DNA from 3 places in the Nostoc sp. FACHB-133 genome. Region 2 is predicted to be linked to each of the others. Evidence: riboswitches for the same ligand, from Rfam matches in the RefSeq annotation. Region 2 holds a riboswitch; each other region holds the start of a gene.
The links. Region 2 has a riboswitch for cyclic di-AMP ahead of H6G86_RS08340 (glycosyltransferase). Riboswitches for the same ligand answer to the same signal wherever they lie in the genome.
Positions count from the first base shown of each region.

Region 1: linked by a shared signal. The riboswitch ahead of H6G86_RS05340 (universal stress protein) and the one ahead of H6G86_RS08340 (glycosyltransferase) in region 2 are both predicted to bind cyclic di-AMP.
Region 3: linked by a shared signal. The riboswitch ahead of ntrB (nitrate ABC transporter permease) and the one ahead of H6G86_RS08340 (glycosyltransferase) in region 2 are both predicted to bind cyclic di-AMP.

Region 1 is NZ_JACJSH010000004.1:184,876-188,159, reverse strand. Features, by position in the region: gene H6G86_RS05350 (ABC transporter substrate-binding protein) at 1-443, shown strand, start outside; gene H6G86_RS05345 (ABC transporter ATP-binding protein) at 551-1,387, shown strand; cyclic di-AMP (ydaO/yuaA leader) riboswitch at 1,427-1,538, shown strand; gene H6G86_RS05340 (universal stress protein) at 1,746-2,363, shown strand; gene H6G86_RS05335 (SLC13 family permease) at 2,476-3,284, shown strand, end outside.
Region 2 is NZ_JACJSH010000007.1:125,338-128,621, reverse strand. Features, by position in the region: gene H6G86_RS08340 (glycosyltransferase) at 59-1,330, opposite strand; cyclic di-AMP (ydaO/yuaA leader) riboswitch at 1,492-1,706, opposite strand; gene H6G86_RS38585 (alkaline phosphatase family protein) at 2,172-2,372, opposite strand; gene H6G86_RS08330 (DUF1350 family protein) at 2,919-3,284, shown strand, end outside.
Region 3 is NZ_JACJSH010000004.1:188,465-191,748, forward strand. Features, by position in the region: gene H6G86_RS05350 (ABC transporter substrate-binding protein) at 1-695, opposite strand, end outside; gene ntrB (nitrate ABC transporter permease) at 782-1,633, opposite strand; cyclic di-AMP (ydaO/yuaA leader) riboswitch at 1,731-1,966, opposite strand; gene H6G86_RS05360 (sensor histidine kinase) at 2,382-3,284, shown strand, end outside.

The sequences.
Region 1 (3,284 bases), on a different contig from region 2:
ATGCCCCAATTGCGAAGTTTACCAGTCCCGGAATTCTCGGCAACTATAACTATGGCGGCTTTGACGGCAAAGACCGCACCATCAAAGCCGCCGACACCACGATTTTCTTCGATATTCCTGACAACCTTCCGAAACAACCAGGAGAACACTCAACATTCTTATGGCGATCGAGAAGTATCTGGTTAATGACACAAGCAGCACGGTGGGGACAAATTAAGGAATTCCCCAAAAATGCGGAGAAACTAGCCGGACAAGGCTGGAGAACAGATTTATATCGAGAGATAGCATCTGAAATGGGCATCGAGTGTCCCAAGGATGATTACAAAATCGAACCACCAGAGGTATTTATAGATAAGAAAGGCTTCGATCCCAGCGATCCTGTGGGTTATCTGAATAGTTTTGCTATCAGGGCTAACGCTCCCACTAACTTTTTCATGTCTTAAATCCCAACTTTAAATCTTGACCTTGGCAATTTTAGATTTTAGATTTTCGGTACAAATCGCGGTTAATCCAAAATTGATTGACTAAATTATTTCGGGAGCCTTTGATGATGGAATATACCTCATTACCTATTAATACCCAGACAGGAGTTCTGCCCCGCACTGGATTTTTAGAAATTGAAAATTTAGTCAAGTCTTATCCGACACCTGATAAAGATAACTTTGTCGTTTTAGATGGAGTTAATCTAACGATTGGTGAAGATGAATATATTTCTGTAATTGGTCACTCTGGTTGTGGGAAATCAACTCTATTAAAGATAGTAGCTGGTTTAGAAAAAGCCACTTCCGGATCAGTTCGGCTTGATGGCAAAGAAATCCGTCAACCAGGAGCCGAAAGGATGATGGTATTTCAAAACTATTCATTGTTGCCTTGGTTAACCGTGCGAGAGAATATCCGTTTAGCTGTGGATGAAGTGCTAAAAAATGCTAATCGGGCTGAAAAAATCAGCATTGTAAATGAACACTTGGCAATGGTAAACTTGACGGCGGCAGCTGACAAATATCCTGATGAAATCTCTGGAGGGATGAAACAAAGAGTAGGTATTGCCAGAGCCTTAGCAATTCGTCCCAAAATGTTGCTGATGGATGAACCTTTTGGGGCACTAGATGCGCTAACTCGCGGCAAATTGCAACGGCAGGTATTGGATATTTGGGAAAACCATCGGCAAGCAGTGATGATGATTACCCACGATGTAGACGAAGCAATTTATATGTCCGATCGCATCGTCTTGATGACCAATGGCCCATCTGCTAGTATAGGAGAGATTTTAGAAGTTCCTTTTGAGCGTCCACGCGATCGCGCCGCCATGCGAAACTCAAAAGAATATTTTGAACTCCGCAACCACGCCCTGAATTTCCTCGATCGATATTTTGCCCAAGACGAGTAAATTTAGATTATCATTTTTTTTAGTGGGTAGCCTAATTCAAATTCATCAAAGCTGAATTTGGAACGGAGGAACCAATGTTTGGGGCTAATCTTACGAGAGACACCTTCCAGTCTTAGCCCGTCAGCTAACTCCGTAGGCAATGGAAGGAACTCCCAAGATTTTGGCTGTAATACAGTTATTATTGGGGTTTCCTTGACTGATTTCAGATTTGCAATTTTGGTTATCGTTACTCAATCTAAAATCCAAAATTGTTCGACTAAGGATAGCCGAAGTCTAAAAATCTAAAATTTGTCCCCCTGCTTCTTTCTCATTACTAATTCATTTCATTGGGAGAAGTAAAGCTGTGAAAATCAAGCCAATGTTAGCACGTCTGCAAAGTGCCACAGGTCGAGATGACTTAATTGAACAAATGGTACTGCTGCCAGAACCCAAAAAACCTTTTTCTAAAAAACCTCAAGAATCAAAAGCAGTTAACTTAATTGTTGCATACAACGCATCTCCTAACAGTCATACAGCACTAGATATTGCTTTCTGGATTGCCCATCAAACCCGTCTAGCTACTAATGCAGAAGTTACAGTTCAGGCTGTTTATGTATTAGAAGACAATCAAAGCAGTCAATATCCAAATATCTTGAGCTTTCCACAACAGCCTTCATTAGAATGTCAAATTAGTGAAGTATCAAAGTCTGTTACACAGGTGTTAACTCAACCCAAATTGCAGACAGTGGTAACTCCCTTGCAACAAGCAGATATAATTCTCTGGCAAGCCCGAAGTCTGGCTGAAGAATGGCAAGGTTCTTTCAAATCTCATTTGCGGTTTGGCAGCATTTCCACAGAACTTCACAAAGTTGTTGAATCAGAAGCCGCCGATATTCTATTTCTCGGTTGCCAATCTGTTAATCATCCGATGATTGAAGCATTAGGTTATAATTTCCCCTGCGCAGTTTTGGGTATTCCCAGTTGTATTGATGAATAATCGCTGTTTAAAATTTCAGTAATTTTTATCCAATTGCAATCATAGATAAGTCACCTAAAACTAGGTGGCTTTTTTCGCTAATATGCAACAAATAAAACTTCAGGAGTGAGATGTGGACAACTGGCAAGCAATCCTTAGTGTAATTACATTTATAAGTGTCATTATTTTAGTGATGACCGAATGGGTACATCTCACCATCGCGGCATTATTGGGAGCATTATTATTAGTTTTTACCAACGTCATGACTTTAGAAGAAGCTGTTGGTTATATCGGCAACAGTCATGGAACACTAGGTTTATTCTTTGGAGTTATGGTGCTAGTACGAGCTTTTGAACCTACCAAGATATTTGATTATTTAGCAACTCAAATAGTACTCCTGGCTAAGGGACAAGGTAAGCGTCTATTACTCGGTATTGTGGCTATTGTGACACCCATCTGTGCAGTTTTACCAAATGCCACAACAGTAATGTTATTAGCGCCTTTAATTCCACCAATGGCAAAGGAAGTGGGGATAAATTTTGTTCCCTTGTTAATTTTAATGGTATTTGTTGCTAATAGTGCCGGACTCCTAACTTTAGTTGGAGATCCAGCTACCTTTATTGTTGGTGATGCTGTGAATATCAGCTTTACAGATTATTTATTGGAATTGAGTTTAGGAGGGGTAATTGCCGTTGCTATAGTAATTGCAACACTACCATTTTTATTTCGTAAAATTTGGAATACCCAGTTAGATAATTTAGAAGAACTGCCACATCCACAAATCAATCATCCACGAGCTTTAAGCTTTGGTGCAGTTATAGTATTTTTCGTCCTGCTATTTTTTGTCGTTGGAGAAACTCTACCAGTTCCGGTTTCGCCTGCTGCCGCAGCTTTGTTAGGAGCAGCTTTAGCTTTGCTGTTATCTCACCATAGCAAAATCGA
Region 2 (3,284 bases):
ATTTGGGCGCGGCAAAATCACTTTGATGATATTAGTTCCGCGCACAAAGCTGTAAAAATTAAGCTGCAATTCGGAGTTGGGTATTGGGTGCAGTTTGAGCCAACAAACGAGTGTAAAGTTGAGTCAGTCGGAATCCGACACTGTACCAACTAAAGGCGATTTCTGTCCGTTGTCGAGCCGCTTCACCTAATTGATCTCGCCAAGCTGGGTTGACAAGAATGCGGTCTATAGCAGCAGCAAAAGCTACTTCATCTTTAGGAGGTGCAAGTAATCCTGTAACTTCTGGTACAACAGTAAACTGCAACCCGCCAACATCACTAGCTACGACTGGTGTCTGACTAGCCATTGCCTCAATAGCAACTAAACCAAAAGGTTCATAGTGGCTAGGGACTACGCAGACATCAGCGGCGGCGTAGTAGAAGGGGAGAGCAGTTTCATCTAGGCGACCAGCAAAAGTTGTACAATTTTCTAATCCGAGTTCAGTCACGATGCTAGCAATGCGATCGCGTTCTATTCCATCACTCTGACCGGGACGGCTACCACCACCAATCACTAACTGAAGGTTAGCTTCACCTCTTAAACTAGACTTGGAAACGGCTCTTACTAAGGTTTCAATTCCTTTACGGCGGTCAAAGCGACCAACATAGAGAACCATTTTGGCATCTGGGGCAATTCCCAACTTTTCTCGCGCCGCAGTTCGCTGAATTCCCCCAAATTTGTCAGTATCAGTGCCACAGGGAATCATTTCAATATTTCCCTTGCTGGAAACGAGTATCCGCATGTGTTTCTGTTCTTGCGGACTGGTTGCAACTACACAATCTATAGTTTCCAAGCAGGCTTTTTCTACAGCTAATCGCTGGGCTGCAATTACGGGAACATCACCAATACTTCTGTATTTAACGGCTCCTAAAGAGTGGTAAGTGTGTACCTGAATCAGGGGTTGGTGCTTTTTCAATTCCATACCCACCCAAGATGATAACCAGTAGTTGGTATGAATGAGGGAGTAATGGAACCCTTGGCACTGCTGGAATTGTTGAAATTCTTCGATGAATTCAGGTAGATGCTGGAACAAGTTATCTCGCCCGATAAACTCGGCTGGCCCAGCTTTTAACCGAATAGTACGACAGTTTGGGCTATGTTGAGCGATCGCAGCTTGTTCAGGATTACTACGACGCGTGAACATATCCACTTGCCAACCCTGCTGGGCTAAGGCATAACCTACTTGACGCACATAAACATTTTGACCCCCAGCTTCTTCTTGACCAATTTCAACCGCCGGGTCGCCATCAACAGAAATTAGGGCAATGCGATGTTTCTTATTCTGGAACATAGCTGATTTTCACCTCAAGGTAAATAATCCTGCCTCAAACGCCAGAAATCAAGATATTATTATCCTCTCTCAAGGCCGAGGGCAGGCACAACGAACCGCAAAGTTACCAGCCAAAGGACACTGACGAGAACAAGGCATTACTTGTTAAGAATGCTGCTCGTTCAGTCTCTTCTCAATGCCGACGAAGTTAGCTGACGGGCTAGGACTGAGAGATGTCCTTCTTAAGAAAGTTATGAGTTATGAGTTTAGTAACTTTTAACTCCTCACTATTAACTATTAACTTTCTTCAAAATACGCCCCAGGTTTGGTTCCTCCGCTCCGGTTTACCCTTTACAAATGTTTGTTGGGAATATAGTGGATTAGGCAGACTGATTTATTTTTCTTTAAATTTTTATAACCTTTAGTCATCAACTATGTCAACAGTATGAACAAAAAAATGGTGATGCTAATCACTTCAAAGCGTGTTGTAACTAGCTTTGAAGAATCAAACTGTAGGGGAAAGTTAGTGTTGTTGAGAAGCTCTCAAAAAGACACTTACTGATGTTGATTGCTACATTTTCTTTAGTTTCTGGGAATGAAATAATCTTGATAGTTTCAAAGATTTAAATATAGCAATGGCGTACTATTTTGCTAAACCAAGCATCCGACCAGGAAACCAGCAATGTTAAAATATCGAGTTGAGCCAACAGTTTGATACTTCAGGATCGTTTTTAATCCATTAGTACTTAGTTAGGATATCAAAGTATTAGATTTAAAAGTAACTTTTTTGAATCCTCTGACTAAAGATTTAAGTAATTACCATCAAAGTGTTGGCTAGTTTTCCCCAAAACAGCATTATTTTCTAAAAAAGGAACGGGGCTGTTACTGGCACTTTTGACAGGAAAGCCAACATTAATTGTATTGATCTGGTATCACCAAGATAATGTCCCGTTGCGATCGCAGAAGCATTAGCGGTAGTAAAAGTAGGAAACAACGAATGACTATTGATAAAACTTACACCCTGTTGGCGAATTTCATAAAGATTAGGGGTTTCAGTTAGCATTAACTTTACTAGGTCGCAATCTATTAGTAATAAAAATTATTATATTGTATTGAGGTCTTGTCTTAGCAAACCCTGAAACTGTCAATACAGTAACAAGTGTCACTGTATTTATTATCAGAAAATTCTTATATATGCTTAAGTAAAATCATCTAATTGTATCTCCAAATACAGGTATTTCCAGCTTTTTTGGGCTTTAGTATTTAATCAAATAATGTATAAAGTTTTATAGCGTTTTAACTAGAATACCAATTTTTTCATACCAAAATTTGGATGGCTGCTTGACCTTCAGTCAATTGAATTTGGCAATATCAATATTTATACTGGCTATGAAGATATCAACTCCTTGAAGTCCTATAAGTAAAGTTTATTGAATAATTGGAATATCTCTCCTTCATAAATGGTTTGAGAGCTAGAAACGTTTACTATGTTATTGAGTCGAGTATCTCAGTTTTGGGAAAATATCTTTTAAAGAATCCGAAAAGCAGCAACATCAGTTTGGAGATTAAGTATACACCTACCAAAATGAGATGAACTCGTTGCTAAGTCATGGTTAATACAAATTTAAAACTGAGATTTAAACCCGTTTCTCACAGTTGGGTTGCTCTGCATCCACAGCCTAAAGGAGTAATTCAATTTATTGCAGGGGCTTTCTTTGGTACATTTGGCCCCATGCTTTTTTATCGCTATCTACTTCAGTCTTTATTTAATCAGGGATACACGATTATTCTTCTGCCGTTTAATTTTACTTTTAACCATTATGTAGAAGCTGGTTTTTTGATGAGAGAGCAGTATGAGATTTTGCCAGAGCTTGTAAGGATGGCAAGTGTTGAGGGATATGATTATGAAGCCTATCTAGATGATAAAAACTTTTCTTGGATTGGACATAGCCTTGGCTGTAAATATATTTCCCTG
Region 3 (3,284 bases), on a different contig from region 2:
ACCATTTGGGGTGGCGGTACGATGATGACGCGGAACTCCTTCAGGGGATCAACACCTGCGGCAGCGGATAAGTAACGGATAAAGTATTCGTAAATGGAAGAACTTAATACTACTGCCCAAACTCTGTTTTCTGGTGGTTGCTTGTCAAAGTAACCTCGGAAATCGCGCCCAAAGGCTTCTAAAGCACCATCGCCATATTTTTCTTGATACTCATACCATGGGCGCAGCCCAAAATCCCACATGGCTTTGTTCATCGTCATGGCGTTACCGTGGCGGTGAATGGTCATTGCTGCACACAAGGGGGCGTGACGTGCGCCTTCTGCACCAATTCTGGCGTTGGTGACGGCACCAGATACTACGGGTGAAGCATCTAGGCGACCAAAAATTAAACCGTCGCGGGAGGTGGCCCAGCTAGCCTCGCGGTTGAGTGTGACGTTCAAACCATATTTGCGGAAGAAGCCTTTTTTCCAGGCGATCGCAAATGGCGCACAATCATTAACGGGAACGTAACCAATGGTGAGATCGGATTTTTCTAAGTCTTGCGATCTAACTACTGGTTGTACAGCCAAGGCTTCTTCTGTTAGCCCTTTGGCGGATCTATCTCCTGAAATTCCACAGGAGGACAGCGCTATCCCAGTTGTGGTTGCTCCTATTCCCTTAATAAAATCTCGTCGAGTCCAGTTTATATCACCCATTTTTATAGCTCCATTTGTGATGAATTGCTCACGCAGAAGCGCAGAGTTTGGTTACATCTTGCTGTTTTGATCGCAGTCGAATTTTGTTAGTTGGAAGTTTTCGGACGATGGGTTACTAATTCTTCGAGTTTGCCCACGGCGTAATCCAAAACTAACCCGGTTAAGCCAATTATGAATACAGCTAAAAAGACTGAACTCAGGTTTAAACGACTCCATTCATCCCAGACGAAAAAGCCGATACCAATACCACCTGTAAGCATTTCCACAGCAACGATTACTAGCCAAGCTATACCTAAACTAATCCGTAAACCTGTAAAAATATACGGTAAACTTGCAGGCCAAATTATTTTGGTAATCCGTCTCCAACGGGGCATTTCTAGCACTTGTGCCACATCTAAATAATCTTTGGGAACACTAGAAACTCCTAAAGCGGTATTAATAATTGTCGGCCATAAGGAGGTAATGAAAATGACAAAAATGGCTGAAGGATCTGCTAAATTGAAAATTGCTAAGGCGATAGGAAGCCAAGCTAAGGGTGATACGGGTTTAAAAATTTGAATGATCGGATTAAGCGCTAGCATTGCCGATCTAGACATCCCAATTAAAAACCCCACAGGAATCGCTACTACTGCTCCTAACAAAAAACCCAGTAATACCCGGCGCAGACTTGCGATCAACAACCAACCAATTCCCAAGTTCCCTGGGCCTCTTTGGTAGAAGGGATTTAAGATGTAGTCTAGATTAGCAATGAGTGCTTCTGGTGGAGTGGGCATTAATTCATGGTTGGCAAGTGCAATAATCCACCACAGCACAATTATTCCCAAGAAGCCCAATACTGGTAAAATAAATACATCTCTGAGGATGACAGGTTTTGTCTTTTTCCACGCAGCTTGTGTTGCGATCGCAGCGATCGCAGCCAAATTTAGTTGAAATATCATTTACGACCTCAACAGATTTAAGTGCAGGTACAAAGAATCCGAGCAGTACCAGCCTTGGACACCGATGAGATCGGAACATTATAAAAATGCCGTCTCTTCAGTCTCCTCCCAATGCCTACGAAGTTAGCTGACGGGCTAGGGCTGAGAGATGCCCTTCTTTTAAAGTGTTGAGTACCAAGTGCTGTTAGCGGTAGCGGGGCGTTTAGCCCATGCTGAGTTAACTCTTCACTTCTCACTTTTAACTCTTCACTTTCTATAAGATACGCCCCACAATTTGGTTCCTCCGCTCCAGCGTTATGCACTGTGACACGCTGAATTAGGCTGACTTACTCTAATGGATACTAAATTATGCACAATATAACATTGATGCTCAGTAAAAGCCATCTGTTCGATGATAAATATTGTTGATTTTAATACTGCAATTCGGCGTATCTCCTTGATTTTTGGGTATAAATAAAATTTATATTTTTAGTCTGTTGTAAGTGAATTACTTGCACACAAAGCTAAATAATATAGTTGAGTCAAGCATTAATCTTGTTATCCGCTTGCTTAATATTTCTTAACTTAAAATAGATTATACTGGAGAAATTTTAGATACGGAGAGTTAATCAGCAAATAAACGAATATGTAAAATCTATTTCTTTTGGTAGGTGAATTAAATTCATAAACTTGGTAAAAACCCACTGCACTCGCTAAACTAATTGGATATGGCAGTTTGCTCATCTATCTCCTAGCTGAATTTAACATAATGGATTTTAGTCAAGTACTGGCTGAAAAAACGGACACCATCATCGATAAATGGGTTGCAGCAGTTCGCAAGGATAGACGGATTGAAAGTGCTGATGACCTATCTTATACAGCAGTGAAGGATCATATCCCTGATGTTTTACAAGCAATGGTAACAGTGCTTTCAAAATCTCAGGATAATGATATTCAGTCGATAGTGACTGCTAGTTTTCAGCATGGAGCTATTCGAGCAGAACAAGGTTTTGACCCAGCAGAAATTGCCAGAGAATATCATCTGCTGAGAACGGTAATATTTGATGCCATACACGCAGATTTATTAAAGGGAACACCTGTAGATATAATTCGTTCTATGCGTTTGATTGACGCTATCATAGACGAAGCGATCGCTCGATGTTTTAAGAGTTATGTTGACGAACGCTTGCGAGAATTACAGCAGTTGCAATTATCACTAACGCTACATAATGAAGAACTTACCCGCTTAATGAGCGCCAATCAAGAGTATCTTTCGCAACTAGCCCACGAATTGAAACATCCTCTAACTTCCATTATTGGTTACTCGGATCTGTTTTTACGCCAACAACGACGCAATACACAGATAAAAGACACCTCAACCAATTTAGAACATATTGAGAGGGTACTACGTAACGGTAGACAATTACTCCACCTAATTAACGATGTATTAGAACTTTCGCGCTATGAAGCAGGACAGATAAAACTTCAACTAGCACCCACAGATGTGCCTGAATTAATCAATAATATCTGTGAAATGTTGGAACCTTTAGCTGCTGGGAAAAATTTAAAAGTCGTAGTAGATTGCGATCGCGCTCCCAAAGAATTAATCACAGATCCTTTTCAATGCCAACAAATTATTACAAATCTTATTAGTAATGCGATTCGCTATACA